Regions from separate parts of the Paenibacillus sp. FSL L8-0641 genome, predicted to be linked through region 2. Evidence: riboswitches for the same ligand, from Rfam matches in the RefSeq annotation. Region 2 holds a riboswitch; the other holds the start of a gene.
What was found. A riboswitch is a leader RNA that binds a small molecule or an ion and turns the genes downstream of it on or off. The one in region 2 is predicted to bind thiamine pyrophosphate.
Positions count from the first base shown of each region.

Region 1: it holds a riboswitch for thiamine pyrophosphate, as region 2 does, so the genes downstream of both, MKY16_RS04930 (ECF transporter S component) here and tenA (thiaminase II) in region 2, are expected to answer to the same signal.

Region 1 covers NZ_JBBOUW010000001.1:1,104,271-1,110,097, reverse strand. The annotation lists gene MKY16_RS04950 (methionine ABC transporter permease) at 1-114, opposite strand, end outside; gene MKY16_RS04945 (methionine ABC transporter ATP-binding protein) at 107-832, opposite strand; gene MKY16_RS04940 (energy-coupling factor transporter transmembrane component T family protein) at 972-1,763, opposite strand; gene MKY16_RS04935 (ABC transporter ATP-binding protein) at 1,738-3,189, opposite strand; gene MKY16_RS04930 (ECF transporter S component) at 3,189-3,785, opposite strand; TPP riboswitch at 4,036-4,145, opposite strand; gene MKY16_RS04925 (TatD family hydrolase) at 4,189-4,986, opposite strand; gene MKY16_RS04920 (polynucleotide kinase-phosphatase) at 5,007-5,827, opposite strand, start outside.
Region 2 covers NZ_JBBOUW010000001.1:4,216,593-4,222,419, reverse strand. The annotation lists gene MKY16_RS19045 (aspartyl-phosphate phosphatase Spo0E family protein) at 488-655, shown strand; gene thiE (thiamine phosphate synthase) at 600-1,313, opposite strand; gene thiD (bifunctional hydroxymethylpyrimidine kinase/phosphomethylpyrimidine kinase) at 1,310-2,140, opposite strand; gene thiM (hydroxyethylthiazole kinase) at 2,137-2,979, opposite strand; gene tenA (thiaminase II) at 3,054-3,743, opposite strand; TPP riboswitch at 3,881-3,983, opposite strand; gene MKY16_RS19020 (AEC family transporter) at 4,162-5,115, opposite strand; gene MKY16_RS19015 (NAD-dependent malic enzyme) at 5,189-5,827, opposite strand, start outside.

The DNA.
Region 1 (5,827 bases), 3.1 Mb from region 2:
AAGCCCTAACAGTACAGCTGCTGCGATAGAAATCCCCACCATAATAAACGTCTCTCCGATGGCTTTCCATATCTCAGACTGATATTGCGCAATGATGTTCAGCATTTCATTCATCAGCTTCACCTGCTTTCGCTGTTGAACCTACCGCAGCGTCAGCTACACGTTGCGTGGAAAGCAGCTGTCCATCCCGCATTTCTGATACATGGGTACAAATGTTGCGTACCACGTCCATATCGTGCGTTACAATTACAATGGTAACTCCCAGTTCACGGTTGATCTCCCGTAACACGCCCAGAATATCCGCGGTCGTCTGCGGATCAAGCGCCGAGGTCGGCTCATCACACAGCAGCACCGCAGGTCGATTCGCCAGCGCTCTGGCTATCGCTACACGTTGCTTTTGGCCTCCGCTCAATTGTGCCGGATACTGTTCTGCTTTATCAGCTAAACCGACGAATTGCAGGCATTCGCGCACACGTTCTGCTCTCTCTTTTTTCGCGACACCTGACAGCTCCAACGGCATTGCTACATTTCCACTGACCGTCCGATTGTGAACAAGATGATAATGCTGAAAAATCATCCCTATGGATCGCCGCGCTTCACGGAGACGTTTTTCCGGCATGCGAGTCAGATCTTCCCCGTTCACAACCACGTTTCCCTCATCCGGCCTTTCCAATACATTCATCAACCGGAGCAAGGTAGACTTACCGGCACCGCTGGCACCTATAATACCGTGGATTTCCCCCTCCTCCACTTGAAGGGACACGGATTGAACCGCATGAAATTGGCCGCTTGAGGTGGTATAATGCTTGCTTACCTGATGCAGCGTAATCATGAAACCTGGCCTCCTGATGATCCATTTCTCAGGGAAAATGTAATAAGCCCGCCAGCCCAGGCGGGTCTGTACGAGCCGTCAATTCCCATTGCATTAATATACCACAGAGCAGAAAACGGGCAAAGCCTTTTGACAACAATTAACGTACATCCCACACCCCTACATAAGGAAAGCAAATCCCAAGTCCCCAAGCCAGCGTAAGCATGACGACAAAATAGAATATGAATACAATATCTATAGCCGAATAGCCGATCGTATAATAATACGTTCGCTTGGTTTCATTGGTAAAACCCTTGGCTTCCATAGCAATAGCAATGCGCTGGGCACGCCGAATACTTTGAGCGAGTAGCGGAATCGCATACCTGCGAAGCGTGGCATACATATTCCATTTGGACACATGCTGATGTAAACCTCGAATACGGTGGGCTTGTCTCAATGCCTGGAATTCCTCCACCATCATAGGCATCAACCGCATGGCTGCCAAAAAGCTGTATGCATACTTCGGAGGGAGCTTCCATTGCTGCATCAGTGAATAAAAAAGGTCCACTGGACGAGTCGTTAAACCAAACAACAAACCTACCGCAGCCATACTCAGCGCACGAAAGCCCAGATGCATGCCTCGGTAAAAGCTTTCCTGCGTCACATGGATCAAGCCCCATGTCCACCAGGTCGTCACCCCTTTGCCGAACATCATCATGCCCGTTGAAGTTGAAATAAACACCAATATAAAGGGAGACCCGTATAGCAGCAGCCTCTTCCATGGATGGCCTGACCAGACAAGCAGCAACAGCATAGCACACGCAACATTAAACATGACATTCGGATCATGAATGACTATAACGACCACAAACAGGATGGAAAACATCACGAGCTTTAGGCCCGGATTCACGCGATGCAGCCATGTTTTATGATGGGGAAAGGACAGGTTCATACTGTAGTTCCCCTTTCTGAATCCGCCATGTATCGGTACAATATCGACGGACAATTTCCGGGTCATGGGTGACCATCACAATGGCCGTGCCCGCCGCTCTCAGCTGCTCCAACATATCCAGCATGACAAAGGTATTACGCGCATCCTGCCCAAAGGTCGGTTCATCGAGCAGCAGCACTTCCGGCTCACGAATCATAGCCGTAGCAATACTCAACCGCCTTTTTTGGCCTAACGAAAGCTGATACGGATGCCGCTCGTCCAACCGCTCCAGTCCGAACTGTACGAGCATCCGATCGACCCGTTCCCGGCACTGTTCAACGGTATACAAGCTCTTGGGTAACGAATACTCTAGTTCCTTTCGTACGGTATGCGCTACAAATTGCAGCTCGGGATTTTGAAACGCGAACCCGATACGCTCTGCCAGTTGTTCTGTACTGCCTGCCTCAATTCCGCGCACGCTATAACGTCCCTGTGTGCGAAGTAAGCGCATCATGGAGAGCAGTAGCGAGCTTTTGCCAGCCCCGTTTTCACCAACCACGCCAATCCAGTCGCCAGGCTTCACCTGCGCATGCTCCACATAAATCACTGAACTTAAACCGCGGAGGCCGCTAAAATGTTCCAGCTCCAGCACATCAGTCCCCGCACCATTCTGTTGCGTCACTGCTTCACTCCAACGTGGCGAAGACGCTTCATTCCATACTCCCGGATACCACACGCCGTACTCGGACAATGCCTGCCGGTGCACATGAAATACTTCTTGGGCCCTTCCATCTGCAATGATCTCCCCTTGAGCAGAAAGCACCACAATCCGATCCACATCATGGACAATTTCATTAATTTTATGCTCCACAATCACCAGTGTCTGGTCTACCGAAATGTTGCGAATGGTATCCCACACCTGTGTAGTGCCTTCCTCGTCCAACAAAGCCGTGGGCTCATCCAGAAAAAGCACTTCTGGCTCCATAGCCAGCACAGACGCAATCGCCAGCCGCTGCTTCATTCCCTGTGACATGCTGCCAATGGGTATATGTATATCATCCGTCGATAGACCCACCTGTATCAGCAGCTCGCGAATACGGGATCGCATCTGCTCCCGGGGAACCTGATTATTTTCCAACACAAAAGCCAGTTCCTCATCTGCATATGACATACAGAACTGCGTATCAGGATCTTGAAATACAATACCTGAGACACTTGGGATTACAGCAGCATCGCATTTCATAGGCACTTCTATCGTGCGTGGAATCAGACCGCTTAACACTTGGAGCAGTGTTGATTTACCGCATCCACTCGGTCCCAGTAGCAGCAGCTTTTCCCCCTTGCGGACAGACAAAGACATATTGTGAAAAAGCAGCTCTTGCTCACCGGGGAATTTCAACCGTAGCCGGGTGATCGAAGCCACCACATCTTCGGTTGCCCGGCTCATCAATCCAGCCCCTTATAATCTTGTTCCGTTGCAGGCCTCAAACTTCGCGTGACTCCGGTTACCTCCAATGCCTTAGCCAGATAGAACGCGAATACCCCGGCAATCACAATACTGCCAATCATCCGAAATCCAATATACAAAACATAGTTCCAAGTCGATAGCTGATCAATATACCCGTAGCTGAAGTCTAAAATCAGAGAAGTGACAGCCGCCCCAGCCGCAGCTAGCGAAGCAACCCACAGGTTTGCGTTCCGATACAGAAAAGCCGCAAAAAACAGCTCCGCTCCCAAGCCTTGCAGCAGGCCATAGTACAAGGTGGACATACCCCATTCGCTTCCCAAAAAAGCACTGACCGTTGCCGCTGCCACCTCTGCCAAAATCGCAACACCCGGCTTGCGAATGATGAGATAAGCAAACGTACCTGCCATAAACCACATGCCATACATCAGTTGCTCGGCGTGTAGACCCAATGGTTTCATCAAATCATAGGCAGGTCCCCATATTTTGTAGATCAACCCGAACACAACAGCGATCACAATCGTGACCAAAATATCCGTCAGTTTCAACCCTTTGGACGCTCTTACAGCAGTATTCATTATTGCGTGCTCCCCTTTTTCCTTATAGTTGGCCTCTTGGCCATGAAAAAAAGCTTGTCTGGAGCTGAATCTCCAGGCAAGCTTTATGCGCAGTAAAAGGTGAAGCACCATACAAAACATCATTCGTCGATATGCCTTATATAACCAGTAGTCTAAACTACTACACTGATACCCAGCCAAGTCAGGATCAAGGTAAAATGCTAGGACATACATTGAATCTATCGACAACCGCAAAAAAAAGCGGCATTCCTGTATAGTGTTCTTGGTTTCTCTACGCTGGCATTACCCAGATCAGATTTCACGGTCAGTGGCAAGGGCCACCCTCTCAGCCTGACTTTCTCAAGCTCCCGACAATGCTTTTTAATTCACTATAATATATACCACATCTATGGCTTTGACAATCCTATAATCCGAAGAAACGTTTAGCCGTTTCCGTCGTCGCGATTTCGATCTCCATCATGCTTCGACCTGTACATTCGGCTATCGTAGCAGCAATGTGAGCGAGATACATGGGCTCATTACGCCCTTCTTTAGGCTTCACAGGCAAATTACGCGGGGTCAAAAATGGAGCATCCGTTTCAATCATCAGACGGTCCAAGGGAATATCTCTGACCAGTTCACGCAGATGCTTCCCCCGCCGTTCGTCGCAAATCCAGCCGGTGATTCCGATATACAGTCCCATTTCTACATACGTACGCAATTCCTGTTCCGTGCCGGTAAAACAATGCACTACCGCTTTATCGACAAGCCCTTGATACTCCCGAAGCATAGCGACAAAGTCCTCATGTGCATCTCGTTCATGCAGAAATAACGGCATTTTCAGCTCACCCGCCAGTTGGATTTGCTCGCCAAACCATCGGCGCTGCACATCACGTGGCGAAAAATCACGGTTATAGTCCAATCCGCATTCCCCTATGGATACGACCTGCGGCTGACCCGCCAACTGGCGGAGCTGCTGAATCGTGTCTGCACTGCAGTCTTTGGCATCATGGGGATGCACGCCAGCTGTCGCATACAGCTTGCCCGGATAACGCGCTGCATACTGAGAAGCTTCCCGACTGCTGCGGACACTGGTCCCGGTAATAATCAGCGGTGAAATCCCTACAGCCGCGGCTCTCTCTACCACCTGTTCCCGATCTGCATGAAACGAACGATGCATCAAGTTCACACCAATATCAATTAACGGTGTACCCCTTTCCATCTCAATCCCTCCCTCGCAAACTACAATCTTGGATCAATCGGCTCTGATTCCAGAGATAGTGCGGCAAGGACGCATTCATGAATACGATCTACCGTATCCTTGCGGACAAAACGTTCCACGCCTTCCATACCAAGCGCTCCTTCCATCAGGGCATGACGCTCCTTTTTGTTCGTTCGACGCTGCTTCAGACGCTTTAAATTCTCAGGGGCAAGATAATCCATACCGTAAATGATGTGCAAATACTTCCGGCCTCTCACCTTGATTGCAGGCTGAATCATCTTGTCCCGATTTTTCATCAAAAAGCGTTCCGGCTTGATCACAATCCCCTCATGACCATCCTCTGTCATCTCGTTCCACCAACGAATGACCTCTTCCTCGCTTGCTTCGTCCGTGATCACGCGATACTCTGTCTCCATAAACAGGGAAGACAGCCCAGCCAGCTCCCGGTTTTGCTCCATATGCCAAATATGAGAATGGTCGAAAAAAGTCTTTCCGCTGTGTGCCAGCGTATGAAACGGTGCGATACGAATCTCATCCAGACCGTCCACATCCCAGCAATATTTTTGAAAAGCCTCTTGAAACGTCACGGCATTCGCGTACTTCTGTTCCATTTCCTCCAACCAGTCTCCAACCTCTCGGCCCGCAACCTTCGCCTGCTTCAGCTTGTCTACCAGCTTACTGCGATCCAGCAGAGCTGCTTCACCCACATGCGCATACTGTGCAGCAATCAATTCCCGAGCCTTGAGATTCCACGGTACAATTTCCGCATCCAGCAACACAAAATCCGTCTGGTTCCGTTCAAAATATCCGGCAGTCCGTAGATCCACATTCAGCTTTTCCA
Region 2 (5,827 bases):
CTCGACAACCAGTTAAGGTTAGTGGAGATTTTTTCTTCGGTAATTAAGGAAGCACACTGAAATAGGAACTCTTAAAGTATCAGTACCTTTTGGAGGATGTGTTATTTTTGACTACGGCGGTCATTTTACTTATAGCGAATATTCTACTTGTTCTTCTTTTAATTGTTGGTATTATTCTGCTCATAGGAATTTGTACAGAGGGTACACTTTGCTAGGATTGCTTATTGCTGAGAAAAAGAATAATGAGGTCAAACAACATAAGGTTAATCACTAAGTTGAATTTGGCTTACATGCTCTATATTCATTGGATTTCTTTATAAAAAGAGCCTCTATTCCACTTAATTAGTGGAAACAGAGGCTCTTTTAACGTGGATTTAGGGGCATTCTTGTTTATGCAAACTTTTGGGATGTTCTTTTTTGTTAGGCGCATCATTTGAAAATCCAAAAAACGTCTTTTTGTCATAAAATATGACATATAGGAGGGATCATGCTGATGAACCAAGGTGTGACTTTACTTTGTGTCGAACGAGCTAGGAAGAAATTGTATCAGGTCCAGAAAAAGTATGGATTTTTAACACATCCCAAAGTAATAGAACAATCTAAAAAGCTGGATGATCTGTTGAATCATTATCAAACATGTAGATCGGATCATTGAGAAATGAGACCATATTTTTTTTGAATTCCTTGACCGTACCTCTAACCTGCTTTGTCTGTGTCACGGCTGAAATCACCGCTACACCATCTGCACCTGCACGTGCGACTTCCTCAACACGGTCGACTGTAATACCTCCGATCCCAACAATTGGCACATCAATTCCCGCTTTACGCATCTCATATAAAATTGCTGGCCCATGTACAGCATGGGCATCATCCTTCGAGAGGGTGGGATAGATTGGCCCGACGCCGAGATAATCAGCACCTTGCAGAATGGCTCGACGTGCTTCCTCAATGGTATGGGCAGAGACGCCTAGAATTCGATTTCCGATTCGCTCGCGGACGGTTTCGGCAGATTCATCGTCCTGACCGATGTGAACACCGTCAGCGTCGATTTCAAGAGCCAGCTCCACATCGTCATTGATGATGAAGGGGACACCAGCGTGGCGGCACAGTTCCTGTAGCTGTCGCGCAAGTTCGAACATAGGGATACCCGTTAATGCGCCATGGCCTTTTTCCCGGAACTGGACCATGGTTGCCCCGCCAGCCAGAGCCTCCTGCACGACCCAGCCTGGTTCCGCTAGGCAATTCACGCTTCCAAGCACCAGGTACATCTGTAGCTGGCGGCGCACCACCTCTGACAACATTCTGCCGCTCATAGAAGCATCTCCTGACGACGACGGAAGGCCCAATGATTGGTGGGCCCATGTCCCTGTCCAAGCTGCAAAGATTCCTCAATCGCCGCCTGGATGAAGGCTTTGCCATTCGAGATAGCCTCCGGTACAGACATCCCTTTCCCTAATTCCGCGGTAATCGCTGCCGAGAAGGTGCACCCAGTTCCGTGTGTATGGACAGTCCGTACTCGCTTGCCGCTCAGCTCTGTAAAGGCGGTTCCGTCAAAGAGCAGGTCAACAATCTGTTCGCTGCTCTCGCTCTCGTCAGCGTGGCCACCCTTGATCACAACGAATTCTGATCCCATACTGCTAATATGTCTTGCAGCCTCGCGGCGATCCTCCATCGTACGGATGCTGATCCCTGTCAGGGCTTCCGCCTCCGGGATATTCGGTGTAACGACCAGGGCCAAGGGGAGCAGTTCGTCCTTCAAAGCCTGCACCGCTTCCAATTGCAGCAGTTCAGCGCCCCCCTTCGCAATCATCACGGGATCGACGACGACCTTTTTCCAGCCGAACTTTCGGATCTGCTCACTCACAAGACGGATGATACCCGCATTAAACAGCATGCCAGTCTTCAGGGCATCCACTCCAAGGTCTAATCCTACAGCTTCGATCTGTTCCGCTGTTGCTTCCTGTGGCAGCGGATATACGCCGTGGACCCCTAAGGTGTTCTGTACAGTAATGGCCGTAATAGCTGACATGCCGTATACGCCAAGCTCTTGAAAGGTTTTGAGATCGGCTTGAATTCCGGCCCCGCCGCCACTGTCTGAGCCGGCAATCGTCAGTGCTCTGGGTACACGAGTGTCTGTCATCGCGCACCACCTGCTGTAGTTGTTCCAGCTTCACGGATCGTGACATGCCCCTCTAGCGAACCAGTATGTAGTTTGGCGAGCTCGTCGAGAAAGGCAATCTGGAAGCTGCCTGGCCCTAGCTCTGCGGTCCGTGCTGCGGCTCGGGAAGCTGCTGCACTGTAAAATGCCAAGCCTGCTGTACCTGCGAGCAGCAGGTTGGGTTCAACAGCTGCAAAGGCACCTAACACAGAGGTCAGCAGGCAGCCTGCTCCGGTTACCTTCGTGAGCAGTACGTCTCCGCCGCTTATCATTCGTGCTTCGGCCCCATCGGTGATGACGTCTTCTTTTCCAGTGATGACAACCATTGTATTGAGCACTCGAGCAGCCCGAATTGCCAGATCGACATGGCCGCTGTCAGCACTGTCACCAGCATCTACGCCTTTAATCTCACGCGCTTCTCCGACAAGATGGGCAACTTCGGCTGCGTTGCCCCGTACCAATGAGATTTTGACTTTACTCAGGATTCGCAGTGCCGATTCAGTTCTAAAGCTCGTTGCTCCCGCACCGACCGGGTCTAGCAGGACCGGAACACCGTGTGCATTCGCCGATTGTCCAGCAATGATCATGGCATCCACCAGTTCGCGGTTCAGCGTACCGATGTTTAACACGACGGCGCCTGCTATTTTGGCCATATCTGCTACTTCCTCGGGTGCATAGGCCATCACCGGGGAGGCTCCCAATGCATACAGGCCGTTGGCGGTAAAGTTGGTGACTACCACATTGGTGATATTGTGAACGAGGGGTTTGCTATTTTGTACCTTCGTTAGGAGATCCGAATAACTTTTTTCCCATGTACTCATCATGATTATCCTCTCTATAGTTGGTGGTTCAACAGGACATTAACCGTACTTCACGCATCGAATTGACAGGCTGACTATTCCAAGACCGCTGCCTGCATCTGGACCGGCCATTCTTCCTGCTTATAAGCCATGTCCCAGAACTTATATTCCAGCTGGCAGCTCAGTATAAAATGCTCAATCATCCGCTCCCGCTCAGCAGCCGTTGCCCCTTCCGCCCAAGCATCTACACGTTCTCGGAACTTGAGTGTTGTATCATCAAGCTGGTCTCCATAAAAGCCAATCCATTCATAGAACGGATGGGACTTATCCGGCTTTACTTCATCTAGCAGCCTGCGGCCAATCTCGGCATACGTCCACATACATGGCAGCAGCACAGCCAAGATCTCGCCCAGGTTGCCCTCATGCGCAACCGTCAGCATATGATGGATATAGTGATGAGCCGACGGAGCGAGCGGATATCCCTGCAATTCTTCATAGGTCACCCCTGCGACAGCACAGAAATTTTGATGCGGGTGAACCTCGCTGTGGAGAATAAAAGAGATTTGTTCATTAAATACAGCCATGTCCTCCCGATTCGTGCATTTGGAGATTGCGATGCCGTATATCCGCATGTAGGCGTTCAAATATTCAAAGTCCTGTTTTACATAGTGAATCAGCTGTCCCCTTGTCAAACTTCCTTCAGCAATACCTCTCACAAAGGGATGCTCAAAAATCGCTTGAAAAATGCCGTCCGCCTGCCGACGGAGTTCTTGTGTGAAACTCAATTTCGCCACCTCCATAAAATTGAAGAGCAAGAAGTCCTGTAAGAATATAATTCCGGAACAACGCTAAAAAGCCGCCCCGGAAAACTGGAGCGGCTTCAACAATAGGCACAATGCGCAAAAAAACGCTTGAAACCTTATATATAAAGGCTCCACTTTCCTACGCTAGTACGAACTAGATCAGGTTCAAAGGGTCCAAGATACGTTCTTGTCTCAGCCATAGCGGCTCCCCTAGTGGACTTCTATTCTTTTGACTATTACTGTACATACGTTCATACGCTATGTCAAACATGTCTATCTGGTCAAGGGCCAAACGACAGAGCTGAAGTTCGCTTCCGAGAGGGAAAAAGGCGCTGGAGAAGATCAGTTCCGTCTACACGAAGGAATTCGCGGCAGGCTCCAATGTCTAAATAATCAGCATTTATACCAATAGAGAAATCAGTACTGGGAGTGTAACGAGCGATATGACAGCACTGATGACAAAGGAGGAGGCTGTTTCTGATTCCAGGCTTTCAAAACGGGTGGCGATCATAGCAGCGACTGCTGAACCCGGGAAGGAAACGAGCAGAACTGCCTTCACAGTATCTGCAGACGACAGACCGCACAGGTAGGCGATCAGCAGCATTAATAAAGGCTGTACAATTGTTTTTAACAGTGCGATGGCAAAGGCACTTACACTAAAACTAATGTTGCGTACGCCAATGGTCACTCCGACAGCGAATAAAGCGGCCCCGGACGTAATGTCTCCGATTTGATTCAACGATTTGTTCAACAAATCCGGTGAATGGAAGCCGAACAAGGTCAAAATTACACCAATCAGTGGAACCAGCGCCAGCGGTTCTTTTAATCCATGAAGAATGGAGTCCCAGATTAACCTTCCGAGGTGACCGTTCCGTTCTTTGCCTGAATTCCTGCTGGCTACGGTAGCTATAATGGTAGCCGCCGGGTCAAGGACGGCATTGACTACGATCCCGGTAAGCGCAATCGGAATGGCGACAGCAGCGGAACCGTAGATGGCTCCAAGCACAGGAATGCCCATAAAAGCAAAGGTCGGCTGTGCCGAGTTCAAAGCAAACATGGCGGCATCCTTGACCGACTGCTTCCCCGCAAAGCGGGACAGTAGAAGGAGAACGGTAAAAAAGCCGACAATGCCAATGAACAGGGCCAGCAGGAATGGCCATTGCTCGATGAGCGCTTTCCTGTCCGTTGTCGTAATACCGATGAATAGATGCGCAGGTAGTGCAAATTTGGTAACGAGCGCATTTAGGGTTTTGGAGGAAGAGGCATCAAAGCTTTTGTAATGCCCCGCTAACCACCCTAAAATAATAACGAAAAAAATCGGCACCAAAATGTACAAGATATGTCCGACACTCATAGATTGATTCTCCTTGCTTGAACTGACGTATTCTGCCTGTCTGAACAAGGCAATCTCTTTCTTAAATGGAGCATTAGTGAGGGTGATGTATTACGCTTTCCACTGCTTTGACCTTGACATATTCCGGTTTCCACATTGCATCCCGTATAGCTTGTTCAACATTTGAAATGTGTGCCTGAGCTACCTGATCCTGAATCGCTGCTTTCGCTACCGCAACCGCAACAACGTACGAAACATCACGTAATTTTTGGATATGAGGGAGCAACGCACCGCCAGGCTTATTCGAATCTACGCCATTGGCAACGGCATCTGCTGCGGCTGTAAACATCGCAGGGGTAATCCTTTTGGCTTTAACCACAATCGCACCCAGACCCAGTCCCGGGAACACAAAGGCATTGTTCGCCTGTCCAATTTCAAATTTCGTACCGTTATAAGTGACGGGGTCAAAAGGGCTTCCGGTAGCAATTAATGCCTTGCCATCGGTCCACCGTATTAGATCCTCAGGTATAGCTTCTGCAAGATTTGTAGGATTGGACATGGGCATAATGATCGGGCGTTCTACATGCTTCGCCATCTCTTTGATGATCTCTTCAGAAAAGGCACCTGCTACTCCAGAAGTTCCGATTAATATGGTAGGCTTCACCTGACGGATGACCTCCAGCAGCGGTATTTTGCCGTCATCCGACCGCGTCCATGAGCTGACTTCCTCTTT